DNA from 2 places in the Roseateles sp. DB2 genome. Region 1 is predicted to be linked to the other one. Evidence: predicted binding sites of a transcription regulator. Region 1 holds the regulator's gene; the other holds the start of a gene.

What was found. Region 1 encodes FNR, which switches genes on or off when oxygen is low (the NO sensors DNR and NnrR bind a similar motif). Its sites were predicted from a motif close to TTGATNNNNATCAA; they were not measured.
Region 2: the regulator FNR is predicted to act here: its motif matches at 3,379-3,392, upstream of ACS5PK_RS07410 (DUF2189 domain-containing protein).

Annotation. Positions count from the first base shown of each region.
Region 1 covers NZ_JBPZGY010000001.1:238,754-253,924, reverse strand. Annotated here, with positions in the region: gene icd (NADP-dependent isocitrate dehydrogenase) at 1-174, opposite strand, end outside; gene ACS5PK_RS01035 (urease accessory protein UreH domain-containing protein) at 415-1,134, opposite strand; gene hemN (oxygen-independent coproporphyrinogen III oxidase) at 1,229-2,638, opposite strand; gene fnr (fumarate/nitrate reduction transcriptional regulator Fnr) at 2,817-3,554, shown strand; gene ACS5PK_RS01020 (hypothetical protein) at 3,692-3,979, opposite strand; gene ACS5PK_RS01015 (hypothetical protein) at 4,011-4,277, opposite strand; gene ccoG (cytochrome c oxidase accessory protein CcoG) at 4,287-5,750, opposite strand; gene ccoP (cytochrome-c oxidase, cbb3-type subunit III) at 5,778-6,692, opposite strand; gene ACS5PK_RS01000 (cbb3-type cytochrome oxidase subunit 3) at 6,685-6,864, opposite strand; gene ccoO (cytochrome-c oxidase, cbb3-type subunit II) at 6,876-7,502, opposite strand; gene ccoN (cytochrome-c oxidase, cbb3-type subunit I) at 7,521-8,960, opposite strand; gene ccoS (cbb3-type cytochrome oxidase assembly protein CcoS) at 8,998-9,180, opposite strand; gene ACS5PK_RS00980 (heavy metal translocating P-type ATPase) at 9,205-11,499, opposite strand; gene ACS5PK_RS00975 (sensor histidine kinase) at 11,689-13,140, opposite strand; gene ACS5PK_RS00970 (response regulator) at 13,127-13,822, opposite strand; gene ACS5PK_RS00965 (superoxide dismutase) at 13,934-14,515, opposite strand; gene xseA (exodeoxyribonuclease VII large subunit) at 14,682-15,171, opposite strand, start outside.
Region 2 covers NZ_JBPZGY010000003.1:513,452-528,622, reverse strand. Annotated here, with positions in the region: partial or broken gene ACS5PK_RS07415 (heme utilization protein) at 1-3,273, shown strand, start outside; gene ACS5PK_RS07410 (DUF2189 domain-containing protein) at 3,419-4,228, shown strand; gene ACS5PK_RS07405 (DUF2788 domain-containing protein) at 4,234-4,452, shown strand; gene ACS5PK_RS07400 (YitT family protein) at 4,460-5,074, shown strand; gene ACS5PK_RS07395 (PEP-CTERM sorting domain-containing protein) at 5,614-6,309, shown strand; gene ACS5PK_RS07390 (alpha/beta hydrolase) at 6,306-7,193, opposite strand; tRNA gene ACS5PK_RS07385 (tRNA-Ala) at 7,305-7,380, shown strand; gene ACS5PK_RS07380 (hypothetical protein) at 8,065-10,494, opposite strand; gene otsB (trehalose-phosphatase) at 10,955-11,731, opposite strand; gene ACS5PK_RS07370 (alpha,alpha-trehalose-phosphate synthase (UDP-forming)) at 11,741-14,101, opposite strand; gene ACS5PK_RS07365 (glycoside hydrolase family 15 protein) at 14,227-15,171, shown strand, end outside.

The DNA.
Region 1 (15,171 bases):
GTAGGCCTTGGCAACGGCTGCGTCGACGACCTTGATCATCACCGGCGTGATGTCAAACCCCGTGCCGTCGCCCTCGATATAGGGAATGATCGGCTGGTCGGGCACATTCAGGGAGAAGTCGGCGTTGACCGTGATCTTCTGCCCGCCTTCGGGCACCTTGATGTGTTGGTACATGTGTAGTCGTCTCCGCTAGTCGCGAGGTTGGATGCGGCGGGGTGCCGCCATAAAGAAATCGATTCTATGCCAGCAGAGCTTTCACGGGCCTGATACGCCTTGCAGTCTGGCGTTTCAATGCGGTTTCACCCGCAGTCCGGCATGGAGCGTTCCGGGGCGTTCCCATGGGGGTCGGCAGCCCGGCGCCAGATCGGCGCAATACCTGCAGATGAAGCCCGCTGAAGGCATGTTCATGGGTGATCAGGCGCAATAGGCTTGAACCTGCGCCCAGACACCATGCCCCAGCGCCCAGCCCGCACTCAGCACCAGGCCCAGCCCACCCAGGCGGGTGGCCCAGCGCATGCCGCGCCCCTCCTCCACCTGGCCCAGGCCCAGCAGCTTCCACAGAATGGCCGGCCCCAGTGCCAGCCCGAGGCCGGAGCTGATCGCGAAGGCACCCATCACGGCCGCGCCGCCAAGGGCGCCATTGGCCAGGGCGGCCAGCAACAGGGCCGATTGCAGCAGGCCGCAAGGCCATGCCACCCAGCCCAGGCCCGCCAGCAGGGCGCGCCAGCGCGGGCGCTGCGGCGTGCTCAGCGCAGGGCCGCCCGCGGCCAGCGCGGCGAGTGGGATGGCGCCATCGCGACTGCCTTCGCGCCCGAGTGCAGACAGCCAGGCCGGCTGCCGCGCCTTCCAGAGCAGATAGATGCCCAACGCCAGGGCCGCGAGATGCAGCAGCAGCCACAAGGGTCGCAGCAAGGCCACCGTCTGCCCCCAGTGCGCCATCAGCGAGACGCTGGACGCCGCGACCGCACCGGCCACACCATAGCTGAGCAGGCGCCCGAACTGGAAGCCAAAGTGGGCAGCACTGCGCGGCGAGCCTTGGCTCAGCGCAGCGCACGGGGCGCCGCACATTACGGCACAGTGCGGGGTGCCAGCCAGACCCATGAGCAGGGCCGAGCCGACGAGAGCTGCTTCCATAGGCGGCGATGATGCGAAGTGTGGGTGGTGAGCCTCGGTGCCCGAACGCCTTCTGAGCCAGGGCGGCTGGTCACGAATGAGGGGAACGCTCCCCTCAGATGATGCGCGAGAACTGCGCGCGCGTGCGGTCAGCCTGAAGATAGCGGTCAAAAACCATGGCCACCGCCCGCACGAAGTACCAGCCCAGCGGCGTAACCTGGATGGCCTCGGGCTCAAGCACGACCAGCCCCGTCTCCTGCATGGAAGACAGTTGCTCCAGCTCTGCGCGGAAGTACTCACGCACCTTGATCAGGTGGGCCAGCTCGATGGACTCGAACTCCACGCGGCCCTGGCACATCAGCGCCATGATCATGGCCCGGCGCACCAGGTCATCGCGGGTCAGCGCAAGGCCGCGCTGGATGGGCAGTTGCCCCTGGCGGATGGCGTCGTAGTACTCGGGCAGCGTCTTGGCGTTCTGGCTGTACGTGGCACCCACGCGGCCGATGGCTGAGACGCCCAGGCCGATCAGGTCACAGTCCGGCTGCGTGCTGTAGCCCTGGAAGTTGCGATGCAGCCGCCCCTGACGCTTGGCGACTGCCAGCGAGTCGTTGGGCAGCGCGAAGTGGTCCATGCCGATGTAGGAATACCCATGCCCCACGAAGCCGCTGAGGGCAGTGGACAGCATGGTCAGCTTGGAGGCGGCAACCGGCAACTGGCTGGCATCGATGCGTCGCTGCGGCTTGAAGCGCGTGGGCAGGTGGGCATAGCCGTACAGCGCGATGCGATCGGGCCTGAGCGTCGCCACCTGCTGGATGGTGCGTCGGAAGCTCTCCGGCGTCTGCTGGGGCAGGCCATAGATCAGGTCGACATTGGTGGACTCGAAGCCCAGGGCGCGCGCCTGCTGCATCAGGCTCTCGACCATCTCATAGCTCTGCACCCGATGGACGGCCTTCTGCACTTCCGGGTCGAAATCCTGGACGCCAAAGCTCAGGCGATTGAAGCCCAGCTGGCGCAGGTGCTTCAGGCGGGCCTCGGTGACGGTGCGGGGGTCGACCTCGATCGACACCTCGGCGCCAGGCGCCAGCTTGAAGCGCTGCTTGATCGCCTCCATCAGCCCCGTCAGTTCCTCGTCGCTGAGGAAGGTCGGAGAGCCTCCACCGAAATGCAATTGCGATATCGCCTGCGCTCGCCGCAGCTCCGTCACCGTCAGGTCCATTTCCTGGACCAGAACCTCCAGATACTCTGCGGCCCGGTCATGGTGCTTGGTGATGACCTTGTTGCAGGCACAGTAGTAGCAGACGGACTCGCAGAAGGGAATGTGGATGTAGAGGGACAGGGGCGCCCCGCCTCCCACCACCCCGCCGTCAGCCCGTTGGTTCAGGGCCTGCTTGTACTGCTCGACAGAGAAGGCTTCAACGAATCGGTCGGCCGTCGGGTAGGACGTGTAGCGCGGACCGGACACATCGAAGCGGCGCAGCACATCCTCGGTGATGCCCGGCAGGGCGGCAGTGTTGATGGTTTCCATGTCGCCACTGTGCCAAGCCTGCACAAGCACTGATTGACCTGTATCAAGATTGATCAAGGAGCCCGGGTAAACAATGGCTGCAGCCTTGAGGAGCGTCATGTCCTAGCTTTGCCCTGAAGCAGTCGCGGCCATTGACAATCCCTCGCCGCCCCGGCAGTCCCAGCCCATAATGAGCCCTATGAATACCCAGACCCCGATCAAGATCGAGCCCTTCAAGGTCGCCTGCTCCAGCTGCAATCTGCGCGAGTTGTGCCTGCCCGTCGGGCTGTCCGAGTCGGACCTGAACCAGCTAGACAGCCTGGTGGCCACGCGCCGCAATGTATCCCGCGGGGACACCCTGTTCCGCACGGGCGATGCCTTCCAGTCGCTCTACGCCGTCCGTACCGGCTTCTTCAAGACCTGCGTCTCCTCTGAAGATGGCCGAGACCAAGTCACCGGCTTCCAGATGGCCGGCGAGTTGCTGGGTTTGGACGGCATCAGCAATGACCGCCATTCCTGCGATGCAGTGGCCCTGGAAGACAGTCAGGTCTGCGTGATCCCCTATGGCCAGCTCGAGGAGCTCTCCCGTGAGTTCACCGACCTGCAGCACCAGTTCCACAAGATCATGAGCCGCGAGATCGTCCGTGATCATGGCGTGATGCTGCTGCTGGGCTCCATGCGTGCCGAAGAACGCCTGGCCGCCTTCCTGCTGAACCTCACCCAGCGCCTGCAGGCCCGTGGCTTCTCCGCCTCGGCCCTGGTACTGCGCATGACGCGTGAAGAGATCGGCAGCTATCTGGGCCTCAAGCTGGAGACAGTCAGCCGCACCTTCTCCAAGTTCCAGGACGAAGGCCTGCTGGAAGTGAAGCAGCGCCAGATCCGCATCCTGAACCAGGACGGCCTGCAGAAGCTGGTGAACACCGCGCACTGCAGCTAAAGGCGCCCTCCTCCCTGCAAGCATAAAGCCCGCTGCAAGGCGGGCTTTGTGCTTTCTGAGCTACCGCCTCCTGTCAAGTGAGGCAAGCAGCGGCAGATCGGTGGACCTGCGCCTCGGGCAGCGGTCCGGCCGACCGCTCATTGCGGCCAGCGCCTCGGATGCCCCTGCCCAGATTCAGGCGGCAGCGTGGCCAGCAGCATCGTCACCGCCGAGGCCAGGCTGATCAGCAGCCAGAAGGCCAGGAAGCTCAAGGTGTAGACCGCCTCACGGCTCAGTTGCACCGGTGACATGCCAAACCAGCTCAGGTCCATGGGGTCGACCAGGGCGAAGACCAGCGCCTCGGTCACGCCTGCCATCACGAAGGCCGGCCAGAGTATGTGCATGGCCCAGCGCGCGGGGCCCGGTTTCTCACCAATCAGTCCCATCCCGGTCTCCTCCACGATGGACTGCGAGGGCTTACTTGCCGCTCGCTGGGCCGCCGGTGGCGGCATGGTTACGGGCTGCGATGGCCGGAGCAAGGGCGGCGGCTTGCGGGCCGTCCGCGGCGCTGTCCGCAGAGACACGCTGCTGCGTCTCGATCACAGGGTCCGGATGCTTGATTGCCATGCCCAGGGTCACGAAGCTGGCCAGGACCACCGCCGCAGGGCCGCCGACCACCAGCCACATCATGCGTTCGTGCCACCAGGCGCGCGGCGCGGGTGAGGAAGATTGGATGTCAGCCATGTTTCGCTCCTAGCGGGGAACCACAAAGGTGGATTTTTCGACCAGTTGGCTCGGCATTTCGCCAGCCACGGCATCGCGGACGATGCGGAAATGGATCTCGTGGGCACCACCGCCCGCCGATTGTGCCGTCTGCGGCGGCAGACGCAGTGCCACGGACACCCAGCGCGCCTCGGCAGGCCCGACGCTCAGACGCAGGGGCGGCGTCAGCACAAGGCCTTGCAGCCCGTCCGCGGTGATGGTGTAGGACTGCGTCTGCTCCGTGGCATTCATGACCTGCAAGCGGTAGACGTTCTCGATGTAGCCGTCATCCACCAGACGCGCAAGCGAGGCGCGGTCGCGCACGACGTCGACCTTGAAAGGCGTGCGGGTCAGCATGTGCCAGAACAGGGCTACGCAGATCAGGACCAGGATGCCGGAGTAGATGAGCACGCGCGGCCGGAACATGCGGCGGATCAGCTGCGTACGGCTGAGGTGCTCACTGAGGCCGTTCTGTGTGTCATAGCGGACGAGGCCGCGCGGATAGCCCATCTTGTCCATCACGCCATTGCAGACGTCGATGCACGCCGCGCAGCCGATGCATTCGTACTGCAGGCCGTTGCGGATGTCGATGCCCGTCGGGCACACCTGCACGCACAGATTGCAGTCGATGCAGGAGCCCAGGCCAGCGGCCTTGATGTCAATCTTGCGGCCACGCGAGCCGCGTGGCTCGCCGCGCTCGACGTCGTAGCTGATGATCAGCGTGTCCTTGTCGAACATGGCGCTCTGGAAGCGCGCATATGGGCACATGTACTTGCAGACCTGCTCGCGCATGTGGCCGGCAAAGAGGTAGGTCGCGAAGCCGTAGAACAGCACCCAGAACAGTTCCCAGGGCCCCAGGCCCAGGGCTGCCACCTCAGCCCCAAGGACCTTGATGGGGGTGAAGTAGCCGACGAAAGTAAAGCCGGTCCAGACGGCCAGCAGAATCCAGGCCAGTTGCTTGCCGCCCTTGCGGCCAAGCTTGGCCAGGGACCAGGGCGCGGCATCCAGCTTCATGCGGGCTGCGCGGTCACCTTCGAACTTGCGCTCGATCCACATGAAGATCTCGGTGTAGACCGTCTGCGGGCAGGCATAGCCACACCACAGTCGACCGGCGACTGCGGTGAAGAGAAAGAGCGCATATGCCGAGATCAGCAGCAGCGCCGTGAGGTAGATGAAGTCCTGCGGATACAGGACCAGGCCGAAGACGTAGAAGCGACGGGCGCCCAGATCGAACAGGACGGCCTGACGTGCGTTCCACTCCAGCCAGGGCAGCCCATAGAACAGGAGCTGCGTGAACCAGACCAAGGCCCAGCGCCAGCGGATGAACCATCCGCTGACGGCCTTGGGGTAGATCTTCTTCTGAGCCTGGTAGAGCGACACCATCTCACGGGCGGCATCGTCGCCCGCAAGGGCATTGGACGCTGCTGCGGAGGGGGTATCGCTGCTACTGCTCATGGGGATCAATCCTTGTTGCGAAGGAACTTACTTTGCGGCGACGGCGGTGCCCTGCGACAGGCCCCACACATAGGCGCCCAGCACATGGACCTGCTCAGCGCTCAGGCGCGAGGCGTGGGCCGGCATGACGTTGTTCTTGCCGTTGTTGATCATGGCAATGACAGCGTCCTCACCCCAGCCATGCAGCCAGACCTTGTCTGTCAGGTTGGGCGCACCGATGGCCTGGTTGCCCTTGCCATCAGGACCGTGGCAAGCGGCGCAGGCGCCGAACTTGGCCTTGCCCAGTTGGGCAGCGATCGAGTTGTGCGGGCTGCCGGAGAGGCTCAGCACATAGTTCGCCACGTTCTTGACGTCCTCGGGGCCACCGACTGCCGCGGCCATCGGGGGCATCACGCCGTTGCGACCGCCGCTGATGGTCTGCACGATGGTCTCGTGCGCGCCGCCGTACAGCCAATCGTTGTCGGTGAGGTTGGGAAAGCCCTTGGAGCCCTTGGCATCGGAACCATGACAACCGGCGCAGTTGTTGGCGAACAGACGCTCACCAATGGCCATGGCCGACGGATCCTTGGACAGCGCGGCGGCGTCCATGGACTTGTACTTGGCGTACACGCCTTCCAGGGCCGCGCGGGCCTTGGCCTGCTCCGCCTCGTACTGACCAGCACTGGACCACTTGAGGCTGCCCTCGTTGCTGCCCAGGCCCGGGTACATGGCCAGATAGATGCCCGAGAACACCACGGTGATCACGAACAGGCCCATCCACCAGCGCGGCAGCGGGTTGTTCATCTCACGCAGGTCCACGTCCCAGACGTGGCCCGTCGTGTTGTCATCGGCCATCACGCGGCGGCGGCTGGCGATGATCAGCAGGACCAGACACAGCACCAGGCCGAGGATGGTGGCAGCTGCGACGAAGGTCGACCAGCCGCTGGAGAAAAAGTCACTCATTGCGGCCTCCTTGGGAGGAGATTGCGCCGGCGGCCTGATCGTCCATCAGGGGCAGACCGCCCAGCTCGTCAAAGGATTGCTTGTTCCGCTTGGAGAAGGCCCAGGACACGATGCCCAGGAAGATCACCATGGAGAACAGCGTGAAGGCAATGCGGAGGTCATTGACGTCCATGGGGTGCCTCCTTACTTCTTCAGGGCGGTGCCCATCACCTGCAGATAGGCGACGACGGCATCCATCTCGGTCTTGCCCTTGACGTCCTCGCCAGCCTTGGCGATTTCGTCATCGGTGTAGGGCACGCCCACCGTGCGCAGGGCCTTCATCCTGGGCGCCATGTCGGCCGGGTCCACCAGAGCCTTGGTGAGCCAGGGGTAGGCCGGCATATTGGACTCGGGCACCAGGTCGCGCGGGTTGTTCAGGTGGATGCGATGCCATTCATCGCTGTACTTCCCGCCCACGCGGTGCAGATCGGGACCGGTCCGCTTGGAGCCCCACTGGAAGGGGTGGTCGTAGACGAACTCACCCGCCACCGAGTAGTGGCCGTAGCGCAGGGTCTCGGCACGGAAGGGGCGGATCATCTGCGAGTGGCAGTTGTAGCAGCCCTCGCGGATGTAGACGTCCCGGCCGGCCAGCTGCAGCGCGGTATAGGGCTTCAGGCCTTCGACCGGCTGGGTGGTCGAGCGCTGGAAGAACAGCGGCACGATCTCCACGATGCCGCCGACGACCACCGTCAGCAGCACCAGCACGATCATCAGGAAGTTGCTGGTCTCGATCTTCTCGTGACCGGAAACGGCGTGGTTGTTGTTAGCCATGTTGAGTTCTCCCTTGCCTCAGGCGTGAGCCGCGACAGCGGGGACAGGTTGTGCCTGCACCTTGCCGACGCCGACCGTCTTCACGACGTTCCAGGCCATGATCAGCATGCCGCCGAGGTACAGCAGGCCGCCGCACAGACGGATGACGTAGAAGGGATAGGTGGCCTTGACGCTCTCGACGAAGGTGTAGACCAGGGTGCCGTCAGGATTGACCGCACGCCACATCAGGCCCTGCATCACGCCGGCAATCCACATCGCGGCGATGTACAGCACGATGCCCAGAGTCGCAACCCAGAAGTGCAGCTCGATGGCGCGCTTGGAGTACATCTCGGTGCGGCCGAACATGCGCGGGATCAGGTGGTACAGCGAACCCATGGAGATCAGGCCCACCCAGCCCAGGGCACCGGAGTGCACGTGGCCGACGGTCCAGTCCGTGTAATGGCTCAGGGCGTTCACCGTCTTGATGGACATCATCGGACCTTCGAAGGTCGACATGCCGTAGAAGGACAGGGACACGATCAGGAACTTCAGGATCGGATCGTCACGCAGCTTGTGCCAGGCACCCGACAGGGTCATGATGCCGTTGATCATGCCGCCCCAGGAGGGAGCCAGCAGCACCAGCGAGAACAGCATGCCCACCGACTGCGCCCAGTCGGGCAGCGCGGTGTAGTGCAGGTGGTGGGGGCCCGCCCACATATAGGTGAAGATCAGGGCCCAGAAGTGCACGATGGACAGGCGGTAGCTGTACACCGGACGGCCGGCCTGCTTGGGGATGTAGTAGTACATCATCCCCAGGAAGCCTGCGGTCAGGAAGAAGCCCACGGCGTTATGGCCGTACCACCACTGCACCATGGCGTCCTGCACGCCGGCATAGGCCGAGTAGCTCTTGAACAGGCTCACCGGGATGGCGGCGCTGTTCACGAGGTGCAGCAGGGCGACGGCGATGATGAAGGCACCGAAGAACCAGTTCGCCACGTAGATGTGGCGGATCTTGCGGATGCCGACGGAGCCGAAGAACACGATGGCGAAGGACACCCACACCAGCGTGATCAGGATGTCGACGGGCCATTCCAGTTCAGCGTATTCCTTGCCGGAGGTGATGCCCAGCGGCAGCGTGACCGCCGCGGCCAGGATGACCAGCTGCCAGCCCACGAAGGTGAACCAGGCCAGGCCCGGCGCGAACAGGCGCGTCTGGCCGGTGCGTTGCACCACGTGATAGGCCGTTGCGAACAGCGTGCAGCCGCCGAAGGCAAAGATCACCGCGTTGGTATGCAGGGGCCGCAATCGGCCATAGCTGAGCCAGGGAATTCCGAGATTGAGCTCGGGCCATGCCAGCTGGGCGGCGATGACCACCCCCACCAGCATGCCCACGATGCCCCACAGGACGGCTGCGAGCGCAAACGCGCGTACGACGCCGTCCTCATAAACCGGCCCGGCCGGCTGAGCGACACTTGCCATTGACGTGCTCCTTCACACTTGATTGACCCCGGGATTCTTAGGGGATTACTTTGTTCATGGCTTGATCGCCATCAACCCCCTGAGATTCATCATCCAGAATGCGTTCACCTTCACGCTCCAGATCGTCCAATTGGCCACTGTTGATGGCCCAGCCGAATACGCCGACGATCAGCAGCACCAGCACCACCGACATCGGAATCAGCAGATAGAGAATGTCCATGTCATGCGCCCCGCCCCGACGGGGTCAGGTCTTGCTATCCCGCGCCAGGCGCAGGGCGTTGAGGATCACCAGCAGCGAGCTGCTGGCCATGCCGATGCCCGCGGCCCAGGGCGGCAGCCAGCCTGCCAGGGCCAGCGGAATGCAGGCGGCGTTGTAGATCGCGGACCAAGCCAGGTTCTGGCGGATCACGCGGCGTGTCTTGAGGGCCAGCGCGCGCATGCGGGCCAGCTCGGACAGACGACCGGAGAGCAGCACGGCATCCGCCTGTGTGCGGGCGATCAGGGCGCCCTGCCCCATCGCCACGCTGGCATCGGCCCGTGCCAGCACGGGCGCGTCATTGATGCCGTCACCCAGCATGAGGACCGTGCGCCCCTGGGCCTGCAAGGCCTCGACCCGCGCCAGCTTGCCCTCGGGGCTGGCCGCGCCCGTCGCCTGCGAGATCCCTGCCGCCTGCGCCACGGCTGCTACGCGCTCCGCCCTGTCGCCTGACAGCAGCTCCACCTGAAGGCCCAGGCCCTGCAAGGCTTGCACAGCAGGGATGGCGTCAGGCCGCAGGCTCTCCTCGAACTGCAGGGCCAGACGGGCCACGCCATCGCAGCTCAGCAGCAGCTGCGCAGAAGGCAGCTCCGCACGGGCCTGCGCAGCCCAGCCAGCAGCACCCAGGCGCCAGCGTCGGCCTTGGGCATCCATCGCCTCCATGCCCTGGCCGCGATGCTCGCGGACCTCGTTTAGGGATGCTGCAGGCATCGACGACGGCGGCGACTGCTCCAGCGCCTCCAGCGCAGCCTTGGCGTAGGGATGCAGGGACTGGCGCGCCAGGGCCTGCATCACCTGCAGCGCTTCGGCATCCGGCGCCTGGGGCCAGGTCTTGCCCAGGCGCATGCGGTCCTCGGTGAGCGTGCCGGTCTTGTCCATCACCACGGTGTCGACCTGGGCCAGTGTCTCGAGCAGGTCCAGGCGCGACAGCAGCACACCACGCCGCGCCAGCAGGCCCGTCGCCGCCAGCCAGGCCGAGGGCGCGGCCAGGGACAAGGCACAGGGGCAGGTGACAATCAGCACCGAGACCGCCACCCACACGGCGCGCGAGGGGTCGATCCAGCTCCAGGCCACGGCCGCGCCAGCCGCCAGGACCAGCACACCCCACAGGAAGGGCCCGGCCGCACGGTCGGCCAGGCGCAGCTGGGCCGGCCGCTGGGTCAGCGCGCTGCGCATGAGCCGCACGATGGACTCGTAGCGCGTGTCCGCTCCGAGCCCGTGGATCTCCATCAGGACAGGCGCCTGCAGGTTCAGGCTGCCCGCCACCACCGCGTCGCCAGCCCCCTTGCTCACAGGCAGGGACTCGCCGCTCAGGAGGGACTCGTCTGCAGCCGTCGCGCCTTCGAGCACCCGCCCATCACCGGGGAAGGCCTGGCCCACGAGCACGCGCACGCGATCGCCCACCCGCAGCTCGGACAGCCCCACGGTCTGGAACTGCCCGTCCGGCTGCTGGCGCTGCACCAGCTCGGGCAGACGCTCGCCGGCCAGCTCCAGTGAGCGGGCCACCTTGTGCCGCGCGCGTAGCTCCAGGTAGCGCCCACCCAGCAGGAAGCTGATGAACATGGTCAGGGAATCGAAATAGACCTCGTGGCCGAAGATGCCGGTCGGGTCGAACACCGCACCGCTGCTGGCCACGAAGGTCACCAGCAGGCCCAGGGCCACCGGCACATCCATGCCCAGGCTGCGGCTGCGCAACTGACGCCAGGCGGCGCTGAAGAAGGGGCCGGCCGAGAACAGCATCACCGGCAGGCTCAACACCCACTCGCCCCACTGCAGCAGATTGCGCTGGTCAGGCTCCATGTCGCCCGGCCCGGCCACGTAGACGGGCGTGGCCAGCATCATCACCTGCATCATCAGGAAGCTGGCCACGAAAAGCCGCCACAGGGCCTGGCGGTGCTCCTTCTCGCGCAACTGGCGGGCAGGCGCAGCGAGGTCCGGCACGGCACCGTAGCCGGCTCGCTCGATGGCGGTGATGAGGCGCGAGACCTGCGTGCGGGCCGGGTCCCAGGTCAGCTGCAGGCGCTCGGCTGCGCTGTTCACCCGGGCTTCCTGCACGCCAGGCTCGGCCATCAAGGCGCGTTCGATGATGCCAGCGCAGGCCGCGCAGTGCATGCCGGCCAACTGCAATTGGGAGCGGCCCAGACGTCGCCCGCCCTGGTCCAGCCACTCGGTATAGCGGTCCAGCTGCGCAGCATCGTCACAGGCGGCCGCAGGAGCAAGGGGCGCAGAAGCTGCGGCGCGATCGGGGGACGGCATGGCGGCGGCGCTCAGCGTGGCACTCATGGGCTGTGGCGGTCCTGCTCGTGGGGCTTGAGGGGCACGGACTCCGGCGGAATCCGTCAGGCCCTCAATCTAGCCAAACCGGCCCGGAAGGACATGACTTATATCAAGCCAGGCGGAGGATTCCTCACGAACGCCACAGTTCCTGCCGCCAGGGCCGCGCGCCCTGCGTACACCGGACCAGGGACGGACTCAGACCAGAGGCAGACGCCAGGCCAGCTCGAAGCCAGGGAAGTCCGGCCGGCTGCGCGCCTCCCAGCGGCCACCCAGGCGCCGGATGATGTCGTGCGCAATGGCCAGGCCCAGGCCGGTGCCGTCCTGGGTGCGCATGTCTGCCCGCTCGCCGCGCCAGAAAGCCTGGCCGAGGCGAGGCAGATCGGCCGCGGGCACGCCCGGCCCGTCGTCGCTGATGCGGATGCAGGCCCAGCCGTCCTCGGCCCGCAAATGCACGCGGATGTGGCGCCCGCCGTAGCGCAGGGCATTGTCCAGCGCATTGCTGATCGCCTCGCTGAGCCACAGCGCATGGGCTCTCGCCTCGATGGGCCGCTCTGGGGACTCGTCCAGCTGCAACTGGATCTCGCTACCGCGCCGCACAGCCTCCAAGGCCAGGGGCTCCACCGCCTCGTGGATCAGCGGGCCCAGTGCCATGGGCTCAACGTCCTGAAGCTGCATCAGCGCTGCCTCCGCACGGGCCAGCCTTAGCAGTTGGGCGATCAGCTTGCCCATGCGCTCGCTGGACTGCTGCAGCCCCTCCAGCAGGGGGCCGGTCCGGCCGGCAAGCGCGCCGCCCTGGCTGGCCAGCTCAGCTGCCAGCTCCTGGCTCAGCACCCGCAGGCCAGCCACCGGCGTGCGCAGTTGGTGCGCCGCATCGGCCACGAAGCGGCGCTGCAGGGCCACGGACTCCTCCACATTGGCCAGCAGGCTGTTGATGCGTTCGATCAGGGGCAGCACCTCAGCCGGCACGCCCTGCACGGACAGGGGGCGCCAGTCGCTGGACTCGCGGCTCGCGACTTCCGCCGCCACCGCTCGCAGCGGCGCCACGCCGCGGCGGATGCCCCAGGCCAACAGAGACAGCGTCAGCAGGCCCAAGCCCAGGGTGGGTACGGCCATCACCGTGAGCACGTCCAGCACCAGGCGCTGGCGCTTGTGCAGGGTCTCGACCACGATGATGCTGACGTGCCGATCCAGCATGGGCGAGGCGATGGAGAACAGCGCCCCGCGCACGGCCTCCTCACCCATACGAGCGTTGTAGAGCATGGGGCGCTCGAAGGCCCGCCGAGGGACGCGCTGCCGCGGCGTCGGCACGGCGGCATCACCCGCCAGCACCCTGCCTTGCTCGTCCAGCATGGCGTAGTTGCTCAGCTCGGTCTGGTCCCAGGTCAACAGCTCGAAGTACTGGCGGCTGACGTCCAGCAGCGGACCACGGTCGGTCCAGACCACCTTGCCGGCGAGCGCCGTCGCGGAGTCCTGCAGGCCGCGGTCGAAGGCCGCATCGCCGGCCACGACGGCCAGCTCGTAGGCCCCAAAGGCGGCCACCGCCAGGCCCAGGGACCAGATCCAGGCCAGCGGCCTCAGCAGCTGGGCCCGCAGGCTGCGGGCGCGGCGGGGGCCGGCAGGCGGCGCAGCGCTGTCAGGCGTCGACACCGATCGCCTCGCCTGGCTGCACCTGGTCCATGGCATAGCCGAAGCCTCGCACGGTTCGGATCACCACGCCCAGCTCCGCGAAGCGCTTGCGCAGCCGGCAGACATAGACCTCCACCGAGTTCTCACTGAAATCGGCTTCCCAGCTGGACAGGCGGGCCACGATGGCGTCCTTGCTGACCACACGGCCGGGGCGCTGCATGAGCATCTCGGTCAGGGCGTACTCGCGCGGACTCAGGCGCACGATCTCGCCGCGGTGGCTCAGCTCCTTGTGCGCCAGGTCCAGGCTGAGGGCGCCCAGCACCAGGCAGTCGCTGGTGCGGCCCTCGGCGCGTCGTTTGAGCGCACGCAGGCGCGCAACCAGCTCGCTGAGGTCGAAGGGCTTGACGAGGTAGTCGTCCGCGCCGGCATTGAGCCCGCTCACGCGGTCTGCCAGCTCATCACGCGCCGTCAGCAGCAGCACGGGCAACTTCAGCCCCTGGGCGCGCCATTCGCGCAGCACGTTCATGCCGTCGACGCCGGGCAGGCCCAGGTCCAGCACGGCCAGGTCGAACTGGGTCATCAGACCCGGCGCCAGTGCCGAACGGCCGTCCTGCAAAAGGTCCACCTGCCAACCCTCGCGCTCCAGGGCGCGGGCCACGCCCAGGCCCAGGGCGGCATCATCTTCGACCAGGAGCACTCGCATCGCACACCACTTACTGCAGGAGGGAGGCCTGGATTGTGCCGCTTGCAGGCGCAAAAAAAGACCGGCACCAGGGCCGGTCTTTCACTGAGGCGGCCATCGCGCCGCCTGCGCTCAGCCGAAGTTGGCCTGAGCAAATTCCCAGTTGACCAGGTTGGACAGGAAGGTCTCGACGAACTTCTGGCGCAGGTTGCGGTAGTCGATGTAGTAGGCATGCTCCCACACATCAACGGTCAGCAAGGCCTTGTCAGCGGTGGTCAGGGGCGTGCCGGCGGCACCCGTGTTGACGATGTCCACGCTACCGTCGGCCTTCTTGACCAGCCAGGTCCAGCCAGAGCCGAAGTTGCCCACGGCGCTCTTGACGAAGGCTTCCTTGAAGGCATCGTAGCTGCCCCACTTGGCGTTGATGGCGTCAGCCAGGGCACCGGTGGGCGTGCCGCCACCATTGGGCTTCATGCAGTTCCAGAAGAAGGTGTGGTTCCAGATCTGGGCGGCGTTGTTGTAGATGCCGCCACTGGAGGTCTTGACGATCTCTTCCAGCGTCTTGTTCTCGAACTCGGTGCCCTTCTGCAGGTTGTTCAGGTTCACCACGTAGGCGTTGTGGTGCTTGCCATGGTGGAACTCCAGCGTCTCGGCGCTGTAGTGGGGCGCCAGGGCGTCCTTGGCATAGGGCAAGGCGGGCAGGGTGTGTTCCATGGTGGTTCCTCTCGTTGTCGATGATGAAAGGGGCCGTGGCCTACCGGGGCCAGGGCCCGCTGAGCTGGGGCCATTGCGCACGGGCAGTGGCACAGCAAAGTGCGGTGCCGGCGCATTGTAGGCAGAGCCTGCAAGACCCTGGGCGATCCAGGCGCATTGACCTGGCTCAGTCCTTGGCGGCTTTGCGACGGCGCTTGGCAGACGGGGGCGATCCGCCCGCATCGCCCACCGCATTCAAGGCCAACACTTCGAGCGCCGCCTCGCCGTCCGCCAGCACGGCCCGCAGTTGCTGACCGGTCTGCAGCTGGCCGATGGACGTCAGCGCGCGGCCCTGGCCGTCGTCCAGCCAGGCATAGCCGCGGGCCAGCACCTGCTTGGGATCCAACGCGGCCAGGCGCGCCGCCAGGCCGTCCAGACGCTGCCGACCAGTGCGCAGCAACAGCGGCGCTGCCGCCTGATGGCGCTGCGCCAGATGCGACAGCCGCTGCGACTGCAGGGCTTCCCAGCGAGGCAAGACCTGACCCCAGCGCTGCGCCAGCAGGGCCACGTGGCGGCGCTGGCGGGCCAGCCCTTCCGCAGGCCGCGCCAGGCGCAGGGCAACGCGGTCCAGACGCTGGGCAGCCATGTCCAGCTCACGCCTTACCCGACGCTGCAGC
Region 2 (15,171 bases), on a different contig from region 1:
GCACTCAGCTCTGACCAGCTTGCGCAGCTGACTTCCGATCAACTGGGCGCGCTGACCACCGCCCAGGTCACAGCCCTGACCACCGCCCAGCTGCGCGCCCTGTCCAGCGATGACCTCAATGCCCTGGGCTCCGACCAGTTCAAGGTGCTCACCAGCGCCCAGGTCGGCGCACTGACGACGGACCAGGTCAAGACGCTGCAGACCGAAGACCTCGCAGCCATCAACACCGCGGCCCTGCGTGGCATGAACTCCGCCCAACTGGCCGCCCTGACGACGGACGAGATCGTGGCCCTGAGCACGGCCCAGGCCGCCGCACTGACCAGCGCCCAGGTCGCCGGCCTCACCAGCGACCAGATCGCCAAGATCGAGACGGACGATCTCCGCGCACTCAGCACCAGCACCATCAAGGCGCTGAGCAGCGACCAGATCGCCGCCCTGAGCAGCGATCAGATCGTGGCTCTGACCTCGGCCCAGATCGCGGCTCTTGCCACCACCCCGGGCAACCAGTTCGGTGGTATCTCGACCGACGAAATCAAGGCCCTGACCACCGCCCAGGCTGCAGCACTCACCAGTGCCCAGGTCAAGGGATTGAGCACCGAGCAGATCGCCGCACTGGAGACCGACGACCTTCGGGCCCTGAGCACCTCCGCAGTCAAGGCGCTGGGTACCGACCAGATCGGCGCCCTGGGCTCAGACCAGATCGGCGCCCTCACCACGGCCCAGGTGGCTGCGCTCACGAGCGCCCAGATCAAGGGCATGGTCAGCGATGACCTGAATGCGCTGAGCAGCGATCAGTTCGCCGTCCTGAGCTCTGCCCAGGTCTCGGCCCTGGGCACTGACCAGCTGCGCACCCTGCAGACCGAAGACTTCGCCGCGCTCAACACCTCCGCGCTGCGCAGCCTGAGTTCCGCACAGATCGCCGCACTGACGACGGACGAGGTGGTGGCGCTGACCACCGCCCAGGCCGCCGCACTGACCAGCAGCCAGATCGTGGGCTTCAGCAGCGATCAGTTGGCAACGATGGAGACCACGGACCTGCGTGCCATCAGCACCACGGCCCTGCGCGCCATCAGCACCGACGTGCTGGGAACGCTCAGCTCCGACCAGTTCGCCGCCCTGACCACGGCCCAGGTCAATGCGCTGACCAGCGCGCAGATCCGAGGCCTGGGCAGCGAGGATCTGGTGGCCTTCACCACCGACCAGTACGCAGCCATGACCTCGGCGCAAGTGGCGGCCATCGGCACCGACCAGTTCATGAAGCTGGCCACCGACGATCTCCAGGCCATCAGCAGCGCAGGTATCCGCGGCATCAGCAGCGCCCAGCTGGGTGCGATGGGCACCGACCAACTGGTCGCACTGACCACGTCGCAGTACAGCGGCCTGACCTCCAGTCAGATTGCCGGCCTGCAGACCGATCAGATCGCAGCGCTGGCCACGGATGACCTCCGCGCCCTGAGCACTTCGGCCCTGCGCAACTTCACGACGGATCAGTTCGTGGCGCTGACCTCCGACCAGGTGGCCGCACTGACGGCTACCCAGGTGGCGGCGCTGAGTTCGGCCCAGATCAATGCGATGGGCTCGGACGACTTCAATGCCATGGGTACTGCCCAGATGGCGGCCCTGACTTCGGTCCAAGTGCCAGGCATCAGCGTGGGCATGATCGCGGCGATGCAGACGGACGACCTGCGAGCCCTGAATGCCTTCGCGGTCCGCGCCTTGAGCAGTGACCAGCTGAACGCCCTGACCAGTGATCAGGTACCGACGCTGGGAGTGGTGCAGATCGCAGCGCTGACGACCACTCAGCTCAGCAAGTGGGAGACCGCTGACGTCCAGGCCTTGGCCTCGGACCAGGTGGCCGCACTGAGCGCTGCACAGGTTGGCGTGATGAGTTCCGAGCAGATCGTGACGTTCTCGTCGGATGACATTCGCGCCCTGAGCACCTCAGCCTTCCGCGCCCTGCAATCGGACGATATGGCCGCCTTCGGCTCGGATCAGATCGACGCCTTTACCAGCACGCAGATCGGCCTGCTGACCTCGGCACAGGTGAAGGGCATCGACAGCGCCGACATGGTCGCCTTCAGCAGCGATGACATCAAGCTGCTGTCGACCTCTGCCCTGCATGCGCTCTCGACGGAGCAGTTCTCGGCCCTCGGGACCGAGCACATCGCAGCGCTGACCACCTCCCAGGTGCTGGCGCTCACCACCGACCAGCTCGGCACCTTCAGCAGCGATGACATCAACGCGCTGAGCACGACGCAGATCGCGGCCTTCAGCTCTGCGCAGATCCATACACTGACGACGGAACAGTTCGCGCAGTTCGCCAGCGATGACATCAAGGCGCTGACCACTTCGCAGATTGCTGGCCTGACCACAGAACAGATCCACAGCCTGACGACGGAGCAGGTGCTGGGCCTGGAGTCGGAGGACATCGCCAAGCTGAACATGACCCAGTTCAGCGCGCTGACCACCGAGGCCATCCACGCGATGACGGGCTCGCAGCTTGACGCGCTGTGGCTGACCTCGCCCATCGTGCTGGACCTGGACGGCAACGGCGTCTCGACGACGGCTGCCGCCCAGGGCGTGAACTTCGACTTGAACGGCACGGGCAACGTCCAGAAGTGGGGCTGGGTGGGCGGCAATGACGGCCTGCTGGTCATGGACCGCAACGGCGACGGCCAGATCAACGACGGCAAGGAGCTGTTCGGCAGCGGCACCGTGATGGCGGACGGCAGCCGCGCGGTCAACGGCTACCAGGCCATGGCCGCGATGGACAGCAACCACGACGGCAAGCTGACGTCTACCGACGCCCAGTTCGGCCAGCTCAAGATCTGGGTGGACGCCAATCACGACGGCAAGTCTGATGCGGGCGAGCTGAAATCCATCGCGGACCTGGGCATCACCTCGCTGGACCTGCAGGCGCAGACCAGCACGGCGATGAACAACGGCAATCTGGTGGGTTTGGTCTCCGGCTACACGACCAGCGACGGCAAGACGCATGACATGGCCGACGTCTGGTTCGCCAAGGACACCGGCCAGGCCGGCAGTGGCGACGCCGGCACGGGCGAGGCGCAGACAGCCACGCATGAGCACGGCAAGTCCGGAGGCGAGCCCAAGTTGAGCCTGGGCGACGTTCTGGCCGGTCCTGCAGGCCACCTGCTCGGAGATGGCGTCACCCAGCCGGGCAGCCATGGCGTGCTGCACCACCAGTTGGTGCCGATGCGCAAGGCGCCTGGCGAGGACGACGAGCTGAACCGCATCGTGCCGCTGATCTGAGGCCGAAGCCCTCAGCAAAAGCCGCCCCCGCCTCAGGCCGGGGCGGCTTTTTCATGGACAGGCCCTGCAGACCGAAGACGGCACAGATGGCCATCAGGGTTAGTCTTGATGCCCATCAAGCCCCGCCTGGGCCGAGCATGGCAGCATGAACATCCTGATGCCCAACAAGTACACCGAGAAAGCCCTGCAGGAGTCGCGCCGATTCGGCGTCAAGCCCGTGCCGCCGCTGCGCCCCCTGGGCTGGCTGGCCCGCGGCTGGGCGGACATGACGCGCTGCCCCGGCCCCTCGCTACTGCACGGCCTGGTGCTCGCCCTGCTGGGCGCGCTGATCTTCCTGCTCGGCCGGGACCGCTTCTGGCTGCTCGCAGGGGCCTTCAGCGGTTTCCTGCTGGTGGCGCCCATCCTGGCCACCGGGCTGTATGCCATCAGCCGGGACATCGAGCTGAATCGGCAACCCGGGCTGCACACCGTCCTGAATGCCTGGCGGCCTCACGATGGACGGCTGGTGGTATTCGGCGTGCTGCTGGCCTTCGCAGGCACGGGCTGGGTCATGACCTCAGCCTCGCTGATCACCGGCTTCGCGGGCGTTCCCATCCTGAAGCCCCTGGATTTCCTGCGCCACGTGGTGCTGAACGAGCAAAGCCACCTCTTCGAGATCTGGCTGGCGCTGGGCGCCCTGCTGGCGGCCCCGGTCTTCGCCTCCACGGTCATCGCGGTGCCGCTGCTGCTGGACCGCCAGATCGGCGTGCTGGGCGCGGTCTTCACGAGCTGGCGCGTGGTGATGGAGTACCCGGCACCGGTGGCGCTGTGGGCTGTCCTTGTCATGAGCCTGACCCTGCTTGGCATGGCCACGCTGATGCTGGGGTTCATTGTGGTACTGCCCTGGCTGGGGCATGCCAGCTGGCATGCCTACCGTGACCTCGTCGATACCTCGGGCCTGACCCGCAACGATTAGAAGAGATGTTTGGCTATACCGAGGAACAGATCGCCCAGTTCGGGCTCAGCGTGGGCGTCACCGCCTTCATGCTGTACATGGTCTTCATCATCCTGCAGCTGGCGCGCGAGTCCAAGGCTGGCAAGTTCGGCACCTTCATCCTGCTGCTCGGCCTGGGCTTCGGACTGGTGGGTTTTGCTGCCAAGGGCCTGATCAAGTTCTTCCTGGCCGGCGTCGGCGAATGAGGCGCGCATGGGCGTGATCAGCACCAAGAGTTTCCGACACACTCTGTTCGACGACGCGCAGGCCCTGTTGACGGGCACGCTCTTCGTCGCACTCGGCGTCGCGCTGTTCAAGCAGGTGGGCATGCTGACGGGGGGCACCGTGGGCATCGCCTTCCTGCTGCACTACACCAGCGGCTGGCCCTTCGGCTTGCTGTTCTTCTGCATCAACCTGCCCTTCTACTGGTTGGCCTACCGGCGCATGGGCTTGGCCTTCACGCTCAAGACGGTGGCGGCGGTGACGCTCATGTCCACGCTCTCCGAGGCCCTGCCGCGCCTGGTGCAGTTCTCCCAGATCAACACCTGGTTTGCGGCGATTGCCGGTGGGCTGATGATTGGGGCAGGCATGCTGATCCTGTTCCGCCACCGTGCCAGCCTGGGCGGCCTCAACATCCTCGTGCTGTACCTGCAAGACAGCCGCGGCTGGCGTGCAGGCTATATGCAGGCGGCACTGGATGCGAGCATCCTGCTCCTCTCGATGGCTGTCGTGAGCCCGGAGCGCATCGGCTATTCCCTGGTAGGCATGGCGGCGATGAATGCGGCGCTGGCCATCAATCACCGGCCTGGGCGCTACATGGCGGTGTGAGCGCGAGCGGCTGGCTGGATCCTCGACAGGACAGGGCCGGCCATCCTGGGTATCACACCCAAGGGCACTGCAGCTTGCAAGAAAGACTGCAGCATTGACTGCAATGCGTACAAGGCAGGAGCCTCCCGGACTGCCGCCCCTCGGGACAGCAAACCCTGTCGGCCAGTTGCGCCCAGACCGCCGCGCCTGCGGCCTGGAATCCCATTTGCCCTGAGGCCGTCGCGCATTCCGCATGCAGGCGCAAGGCAGCGAGCAAGCCTCCAGGCCCTGCTTCCTGCTTCCTGCTTGAGGGATTCGACGCTCTGGCCGAGGAGTTTCCTCTGCTTTCCGAGGAAACGAATCGATCTCCAACACCGGCACCTTGGAGGCCCTTGCTGACAGGTGCCTGCGCCCTGACTGACATCCGTGGAATCTCATCGTGCCCCAGGTTGATGCGCACCTTCGCAGCATGCAGGCGTCAGGGCGGCCGGTCCCTCGAGGTCCGGTCAGCGCATGGAAGGCTCCGGGGCTTCATCAGCTCATCCTGTGAAGGTCACACCATGAATCGCCTCAGCATCCTGTTCCGCCTACGGGGCGGAATACCCGGAAGGTGGCGGAGCAGCCGGGCGCTCCTGTTTTCCGCCCTGGTCGCTGTCCTGCTGTCCTTGGGCCTTTCTCAATCCGCACAGGCCGGCCTCGTGCGCTACACCGTGAGTGGCGTCTTTGACACTGGCAGCCTATCGGGCAAGCACTATCTCGAAACCTTTGTCTTCGATGATGCAGGCCGGCCCTTGGTTCTAGGCAGCACGCCCTGGACGACACCCCTGCTGGACTTCCAACTGGAAGTCGAATCGCACACAAAAGTCTGGTCCCTGGACGACTGGCCGCTGGAGCACTTCTTCTCTCTGTGGCTGGATGCGGGCGGATTCACGAACAGCCAAGCCCACGTCTCCACGCCGGGCCCACGGGGCCATCCACCAGCCTATGCAGACTTCTTTGACGACGGCGCGCCCCATTCCCGGACCTATCACGTGAAATGGTATGACTGGGACGTGTGGAACACCCGGCAGACAGACTCGACGGACGTGGATCCCCAGGTCGTCATCACGCAGGTACCGGAGCCCGGCTCCCTGGCATTGGTCCTGCTGGCCCTCCTGCTGGTCGGTGGCCAGCTCATCGGGCGGGCAAAGAAGAAGCTCCACGGTCATGGACAAAATGCCGACGAGTCCGGAGCGGCAGAATCCAAGCAAGCCTAGAGTAGCGGGCTGTACCAGCGCAGCTCCAGCAGTTTGCGAGCCATGGCATGCGTCAGCCCCTCAGGCGCCACAAGGTCATAGAGCAGGTCGAAGTGGTTGTAGCCAGGCACTTCCTCAAGCAGGGGCACGGCCTGCGTGCCCCACGCCTGCTGGATCAGCCGGCACTGGCGCTTGAACTCGTCGCTTTCCGCGCCCCCCACCACGGTGTACAGCGGTGAATCGGGCGGTGCGTGATGCACAGGGCTCAGCCGATGGGCACTCTCCTCATCCAGGCGGAGGTCCGGCTGAAGAAAGGGCGTGTGCACCAGCGGACTCAGGTCGTGCACCCCGGAGATGGACAGCGCCCCCTTGACCAGTTGCCGCGGCAAGTCCGGCGCCAGGCTTTTCCAGTCAAAACAGCTCAGGAGCGCAGCCAGATGACCCCCTGCTGAGTGACCTGCCAGCACGATCTGGTTGGGATCGCCGCCGTAGTCAGCGATATGGCGCCAGACCCAGGCCAGGGCTTCGGCCAGTTGCAGGGGGATGCGCTCCATGCTGACTGACGGACAGAGGTCGTAGCCCGGAATAACGACCACTGCCCCTTCGCTGGTGAAGCCGGGGGCGATGAAGGACACGTCCTCCTTGCTCAGCGCCCGCCAGTAGCCGCCGTGGATGAAAACCAGCACGGGTGCCTTGGACACGCTGTCGCTGAACACATCAAGGCGCTGCCGCGATCCTGCGCCATAAGGCAGGTCCAGCTGACAGCGGGCCTGCTCCCGCACAAGGACGGAGGCTTCGGACCAGCGCCGCAGGATGGCCTCGGCATCCGGAACCCGGCGGCGGTTGTTGTACTGGGCTTCGAGCCATTCGGCGCTATGCGCGCTATGGGCGCTGAGTTCGGACATGACGGCTCCCGGGCGCTCGGCCCCAGGCTCGGTGGCGGTAGCCCGCAGTTTCGCTCAGTTCCCATATCGACTCGCAGGTGTCATATGGGATGGCTATACTTTTCGCGTCGTGGGGGGGTAGCTCAGCTGGGAGAGCGTCGCGTTCGCAATGCGAAGGTCGGGAGTTCGATCCTCCTCCTCTCCACCACATGATGAGAACACCTGCTGAAGCCTTTGCACTAGCGGCATGACCTGAGCAGGATTTGCAGGGCCAATACAGCAGGTCTCTGCTTAGAAAAGGTTCGTCCATTGTCCCGGCTCAATCACTCGACCTGCAAATGTCAGCGGGCCCGCTGATTTGTCGCCGAAGACCCGCATCGCAATCAGCTGGCCATATCGCTGCGGCGCGCCTGCCGGGGAAGTCAGCCACTTGCTCTCAGTAGGGTCCCATATCTTTAACTCCCCCTGAGCCGGCAGCGCACAAGCCTCGTGGTAACAGACCTTATCGCCGATCCAGGCTGCGTGCCCCAAGGATGACTCCCATGTGTTCCGCCATACAGCGATCGCCTCCTGTGGATATTGGAGGGCGAGTTGCACCGGCAGTGCGGTTTGACCCCGGGCGCGAAACAACTCCGTCGCTAGGGCTGCCAGTGAGCCGCAGTCAAGGTCATCTACAAGTGGAAGTTGGCACCAATATATCGGCCAGCTATGCGGCGCCCATCCATATTGACGCCGCAACCATAGCGGAGGATCAAAGCTGCCGGAACTGAAGGAATTAGCGCGATCAAGGGCAAATAGCCATCGCGACGCTCTATTGCAGCAATCCGCTCGATGATGGGAAATACTTGAAGGCTCAGACAAGTATGAAGTTATCCTGGCAAGGTCACGTTGATCAATCACGGGTTTCACCCTTCGCGAATGGCCAAGCCATACTGGAGTTATATGCTCCAGCACCATGGAAGACTAGCTTGTCGCCCCGCTCCGGGAATGCAGGAAAAGAAATACCAGCGGCCAAAATGTCAGTCTCCATACAAATAGAACCAAGAACCCGGCTTTTGCCACCCGAAAGCACGCCGACCAGCTCTGCTCCGCGATAATGTTCAATTCTATGGGCGTAGTACTGGGTCATTGGAAGATCCGCTATTGAACAGTCAACCAGCACATCCATAGAATCAAGACCCGCGTTGTCGCGCACCTCAATAACGTTTGCCACAAATTTAGCCAAATTCGAAGAAACTGCCTTTCCTGGCTCAAATATTAATTCGACCGACGCCCCAAGCTTCATCACGGAAGGAGCGACTCGCTCCATCAGAAGAGGCAGAAAGACGTCGACAAAGTCTTCGGAATGCCAGCCGCCTCCGATATCAATAGCTGATACTGGAACGTCAGTCTCCTGAGATATAGTCTTCGCCCAATTCATCAGTTCTTCAAAACAGTCAATCCAGAGAGCAGGCCCAATCTGATCAGCCGGCAGATGCATATGGGCAGCAAAGCTGCCATTCGCACCAAGCATTGCAATGGCATCCAATGTCGCGCTATAGGCATGATAATCAGCCATGTCAATGCCAAATCTTGACGCAACCTTGCTTGGACGGATTCTGATGCCAACGGACTTTCGCGCGGCGGATTGGGTAAGTTTTGACAAAGAAATGACTGAGTCAGCAAATGCGTAGCGCACCGGTTTGTCATTTTCAATGACAAAACTGGCGGCTACCGGGCCGTTGGCGATTAATTGGCTTGGCCCATAGCCCTGGAGACGTGCCCAAGACAGCTCTTCTGCACTAATGGCCTCGGCATACCACCCTCTGGACAAGTAGGCTTGAGCCAAAAATCCCTGAGGATCGGTCTTGATGCTAAGAGCGGGCGTTACCTTGATTCGATTTGACAGCGCACCAACAGCTTGGTCCAAGGCCATGAGAGAGGAATCAATTGATTCCTGACTTGAGTTTCGAATTCGAGCTCCAGTAGCAAGCCCCCCTCCGAGCATCCAAGATCTGTCGCCTTGTCTGCGGGGCTTCCTGAACGGCGATTCGCGTTGCTCTCGGCGCTTTTCAACAAGCGCAGGCTGAAAGGACGGGTGCTTTTGCGTGACCGCTACAGCCCCCCCTGAATTTTCGACCGGTGGAATACGGGAATCGAGGCGGACGGGCAACTCAACAACAACTCGGGTGAACTGACCTCCAAAGGGGACTGGATCATAATATTCCTCACGCGCAACTGCTGCAATCAGGCGCCCCGGCAGATTCAGCCCGCAGATGGTTACACCATGTATGTAAGCTGGAAACCGAGGGTTGACGTCAATCAACCAGTCCTTTCCAAGACGATCTCTGATGAACTCAACTTCGCAGCCTCCCGTCCATGATGTCCGCCGGGCGAATGCTGCAATCCTCTCAACTATTTCCTGGGAGGGCATTGAGACTTCCGCCGCCCATGTCTTACCTGCTGATGTTTGGCTCCGCTTTTCCACTTCGGAGACACCCAATAGCTCCCCATTGAAGGCCGCAAAGGTATATGAACGTTCAAGTCCTTGTATCCCACGCTGCAGGAAGATATCCTCGATGGGCCAACTTTCCTGCATTTGGGCAAGGCGTAGAATCATTTCCCTATGACTTGACGCGGCGTAGGCCTCATGAAACTTTCCCTTCACCCACACACGCCAGCCTGATCGTCTGGCAAGACTGTGCAGATCGACTTGCGACGCCATGGCTGGGACGAATTCTGGTATCTGCATTCCCAGCTCATCCGCGCACGATATTGTTGGCTTCTGTATTTGATCGAGCGCTGCCGCACCTGGAGTCAGGACATTCGCTGGAAATTTCTGAAGCGTCGAGAGCCAATCAATTTCGGCGTCCAAGCCAGAAATATAGAGGGCCTGCATTCCACTCAATTGCTCCGCTATGTATTTTTGATGCGCATCAAGCGACATCTCTGACCATGCGGGCATGACTTGTATCTCGTCAAAGACGGGATCGTGGATGCCGCTACTTCGCAGTGAGTAATCCTTGGCGATCAGCCGGAGTTGCGGGTATGCCTGCTTTATTGATTTGGCGATGCCTAACCCGGGTGATGGGTCTGGGCCACTGTGTACGCCAGAGATAACTACCGTATTAAACGTGTGAAGCATGTTGTGCAGGCCGGAGGCAGCAGCAAGAGGGATGGAAGCATGGAGTCGAAAGCGTCCCGCAGCGGATAACACCGACACTGCCTGCAGAACAGGATGGCTCAATGCACTCGCACCCAGTTGCCGCGACAGTAGATTTGGGGTGCTTGAGGTGCTGCGCCGTAGTGCCAACAGGCCGCGGAAGCGATGGTCCAGCGACACAGGGGGCACGTTGGTCGGCCGGATTGACGTATGGCACCGAGGCAATCCGTGCGATAAGGAGGCTCGGCGGCGCATCAAGTGTTCGTCGCTGCACAATCCCTCCCTTACGCTGCGCTCGTTGTGACGCCTGGACAGCCGTTGAGCGTAGTTTAGCCGTTAGCTGAGTTCGCCAGGTATTCGCGAGGCTTGCCAAGTCAAGCTGCCTTCCGGGCACCCAGGTCCAGCCTCGATGAACGCCATCAAGCAGATCTCAGCTTCCATCGCGATGGATTCCGAGACAACGCCTCGCCAGCCAGGGGGACCACGCGCCAGCATTGCTGCAAACAGCGGTGGCCACGCAATGTGGCAGGTGATTCACCCCATGGACGAGAACAGGATGCCACACACGCCGCGCAGCGCGCAGTAGCACCGGACAGCCGCGCAAGCAGGCAGCACTGAGTTGCCGCCCCCTTTTGCGCCGCTAGCCGGAGGGGGCTGGCGCAGCGGCCAGTTGCGCCAGCATGCGGTCGAGCAGCAAGGCCATCTCACTCGGGCTGTCCAGGTAGTAGCGCGCCCTGGAATGCCAACTGGTGCGGCCGACCTTGATGGTCAACCAGTGGGCGGGCGCACGCTGGAACACCGGCTCGTCATTGACGTCGTCACCAATGAAGACAGCCGAGGCAGATCCCTCGCGAGCCATCACGGCATGAACGGCGTCAGCCTTGTCGGGCGCCCGGGCGGCCACGATGTTGTAGACCAGCTTGCCCCCGAACACATGCAGGGCTGGACCCGCCGTCTTGAGGATCTCCTCCAGCCTGCGCTGGGCCCGCTCGCGCTCGCGTGCCCTGCGGAAGTGCAGGGCAATGGAGCTGCGCTTGTCCTCGATGTGCACGTCGAGGTCCTGCAGCTCCGTGCGAAAGGGCTGCAGCCACTCACGCGCCGACGCCATGGCACTCACCCACATCGGTGAGGCATCCAGCAGCTCGCTCTCGGCCCCGTGGCTTCCGACGATGTACTTTGGGGTGAAGTCCAATCGCTTGCGTACATCGGCAAGCTCACGGCCGGTCACGATGGCCACGGGCAGTCGCTGCGAGAGGAGGCGCAGGCGGCTGACGACCCCAGAGGGCATGCGAGCCATGTCCGGCATCGTCACGATGGGGGCCAGGGTGCCGTCGAAGTCGAAGGCCAGCAGCGGCTGCAGCGCCATAGTCATGGCCAGAGCCTGCTCCCCTTGCAGACTGAAGATGTGGGGCTTCATGGCCCCCCCTCACCGCGGACCCAGGCGCCGAACACGCGCCTCCACCCGCGCTCGAAGGCGCCAGCGTCCGGCGTCGGCCAGCATGCGTGCCGCCCAGCGAAAGACGTTGAACTCCCGCACCGTGCTGCGCAGGCTCACCATGCGTTCGCGCTGCTCGGCGGCGGGCATGGTCGCGGCACGCTGCAGGGCGTCGGCCGTCTCCTCGACGTGGTAGGGGTTGACGATCAGGGCTTCGGTCATCTCTCGCGCAGCCCCGGCAAAGCGACTCAGCACCAGCACACCCTGCTGGTCGTCTCGGGCAGCTACGAACTCCTTGCAAACCAGATTCATGCCGTCGTGAAGGCTGGTCACCACGCAGATGTCGGCAGCGCGAAACAACTCATTCACCGCATCCGGCTCATGGTGCTGCGCGAGCAGGTGCACGGGCCGGTAGCCTGGCCTGCCGAAGCGTGCATTGATGCGTTCAGTCACGCGCTCCACGTGGTCCTGGAAGCTGCGGTACTCGTCCAGGGAAGAGCGGGTGGGCGCGGCCACCTGCACGAAGACAAAGCGGCCTATCCATTGCGGCGCCTTCTCCAGCAGGCGCTCCACCGCGTTGAGCCGCTCCAGGATGCCCTTGGTGTAGTCAAAGCGGTCCACGCCGACGGCAAGGCAGAGGTCCGAAGGCAGGCCCAGGCGGTCCACGACCCGCTGCCTGCACTGGGCCACGCTGGGCCAGGCAGCCGTCCGGGCTTCATCGGGCCATTCGATGGAGATGGGGTAGCTCTCCACCAGCGTCTCCTTGTCCTGGACACTGATGGTCGAGTATTCGGCCTCGATGCGGGCCTCGAGGAAGCGGTCCACCGTCTCCATGAAGTTCCTGCAATGGAAGCGGGTGTGGAAGCCCAGAATGGTGCTGCCCAGCATGCCCTGCAGAATCTCCTTGTGCCAGGGACAGATGCCAAAGGATTCTGGGTTGGGCCAGGGAATGTGCCAGAAGGTCAGCACAGTGGCCTGCGGCAGCTTGGCACGGATCATCGCGGGCAGCAGGGCGAAGTGGTAGTCCTGTACCAGGACCACGGGATCCTCACCGCGCGCCTCGGCCACGACTGCATCGGCAAAACGCTGATTCACCTGCCGGTAGGCTTCCCAATCCGACTCGCGAAAGACCGGGCGCACATGCGCCACATGGCACAGCGGCCAGAGCCCTTCATTGGCGAAGCCATAGTAGTAGCCCTGTTCTTCCTCGGGTGTCAGCCAGATGCGACGAAGCAGGTAGTCCTCCATGCCAGGCGGCACAGCGACACGGTCATTGCCATCCACGGACTCAAGGTCTGCACTGCCGCTGCCATGAGCAATCCAGGTGCCCGAGCAGGCCCGCATCACAGGCTCGACTGCGGTCACCAGGCCGCTGGCGGGCCGGCGCACGACAATGCCCTCGGGGCAGTGCTCGTGGAGATAGGGTTCACGGTTGGACACCACAATGACCTGGTCTCCGCGCAACTGGGTCTGGAGCAGACTGCGCAGATGCTCGCCGGTCCATTCGAGCGGTGGCCCCTGCATGCGCCGGTACTCATCCTCGAGGTCGCGCAAGCTGTTCCTCAGTTCATCGACAAAGGGCGCCAGCTCTGGAGGCGGGAGCAAGGGGCTGACCAGGCCTTCGCCCCGCATGATGGCGCGGGCACCCTTGACCCAGCCGCGCCAGCTCAGCTGTGCGACGCTGACGGTGATGAGGGCAATGACAAAGCCCAGGCTGGCAATGAAGCCTATGAGGTAGCGTCGGGTGTCCTGGCTGCGCTTCTCGATGAAGCTCATGTCATGCAGCACTACCAGCCGACCGACGAGTTCGGATGCAGGGCTGGTCGGTACCTTCTCCATGGCGGACGGCACGCGGCCTTCGGTGGCCAAGGCCGCGCCCGAGCCTGCCCAATCACTGGCACCGGGAGCGCCAAGCCAGGGCGCCCCTGTCGGGTCCGGTGACGGCCGCGTCACGACGTGAATGCCGACATGCACGGCCCCGCCCGCCAGCTTCAGCCGCGGATCCGTGCGGTTGGCGATCGCCAGGCTGCGGGCGCAGCTGAGGCCATCCGGGAAGGATCGGGTCGCGTGCAGCAGAACGCCGTTGGCATCGCAAGCCGCGATCGCGAAAAGGCGCTCGTCCTGGACCGCTCGGTCAAGAAGGGTTGCCAGGCGATCGGCACGGGGCTCCAGCAGTGCTTCGGCCACGGCATCGGACAGTGCATTGACCATCAAGGCGCCACGGCTATTGAGGTCCCGCGAAAACCATCGCAGCGTAACCTGATCAAGCAATGGAAGCGCGATGTAGGCCGCCCCCACCAGCGCGACCGCAAGCGGAAGCAGGAAGCGCAGCTGAAGTCGAAGTGTCTTCATTCCTGGATCCCGGCATGCGCCCCGAGCACTGAAGCTGGGCCGGCTGCGATGCCTGCCTTCTTGTACCAAGATTGCGCAGCAGACACGCGCTTCATGGGTTTCGATCGGCAACAAGAGGTCTCCGCATGCAGGCACACCCATCGCTGCAAGCCCCTCCGGCATCACTGGACCTGGCACTCATCGGCAACGGTCAGATCAGTGCGCTGGTTGATGCGCGAGCGCACATCGTCTGGTGCTGCATGCCGCGGTTCGACAGCACGCCGGTATTCGATGCGCTGATGCACTCAGAGAGCGGCATCGGCTCGGAGGGTGTCTTCAGCGTGGAGATCGAACACCTGGCTCGCTCCACGCAGCACTACGAGCCAGGCACGGCCATCGTTCGCACCGAGCTGTGGGATGAGCAGGGCCAGGGCATCGAGGTGGTGGACTTCGCACCGCGCTTCATCACCCGCGACCGCCCCTACCGCCCTGCGCAACTGGTGCGGCGCGTCCGCCCGCTGGCCGGGCATCCGCGGGTGCGATTTCGCGTGACACCGCGTGGCGACTGGGGCCTCACGGCGCCCACCCTCACCCGAGGCAGCCACCACCTGCGCTACATCCTGCCCGATCTGGTCCTGCGCCTGACCAGCAATGTGCCGCAGACCTATCTGGTGGACCAGAGCTGGTTCTCACTGCACAAGCCCGTCAGCCTGCTGCTGGGGCCGGACGAGACGCTGGATGCCGGCATCGAGGAAACCGCCCGCAGCTTCGAAGAGCAGACCTCGCTCTACTGGCGTCACTGGACACACCGCCTGGCATTGCCGCTGGAATGGCAGGAGGCGGTGATCCGGGCCGCCATCACGCTCAAGCTCTGTCAGTTCGAGGAGACCGGTGCCATCGTGGCCGCCATGACTACGAGCATTCCCGAGGCGCCCGACAGCGGTCGCAACTGGGACTACCGCTACTGCTGGATCCGCGATGCCTTCTTCGTGGTGCGCGCGCTCAACAGCCTGTCCGAGGTGGGCACCATGGAGGGCTATCTCAACTGGCTCTACAACGTCATCCGCAGCGCGCGCGACGGCCATGTCCAG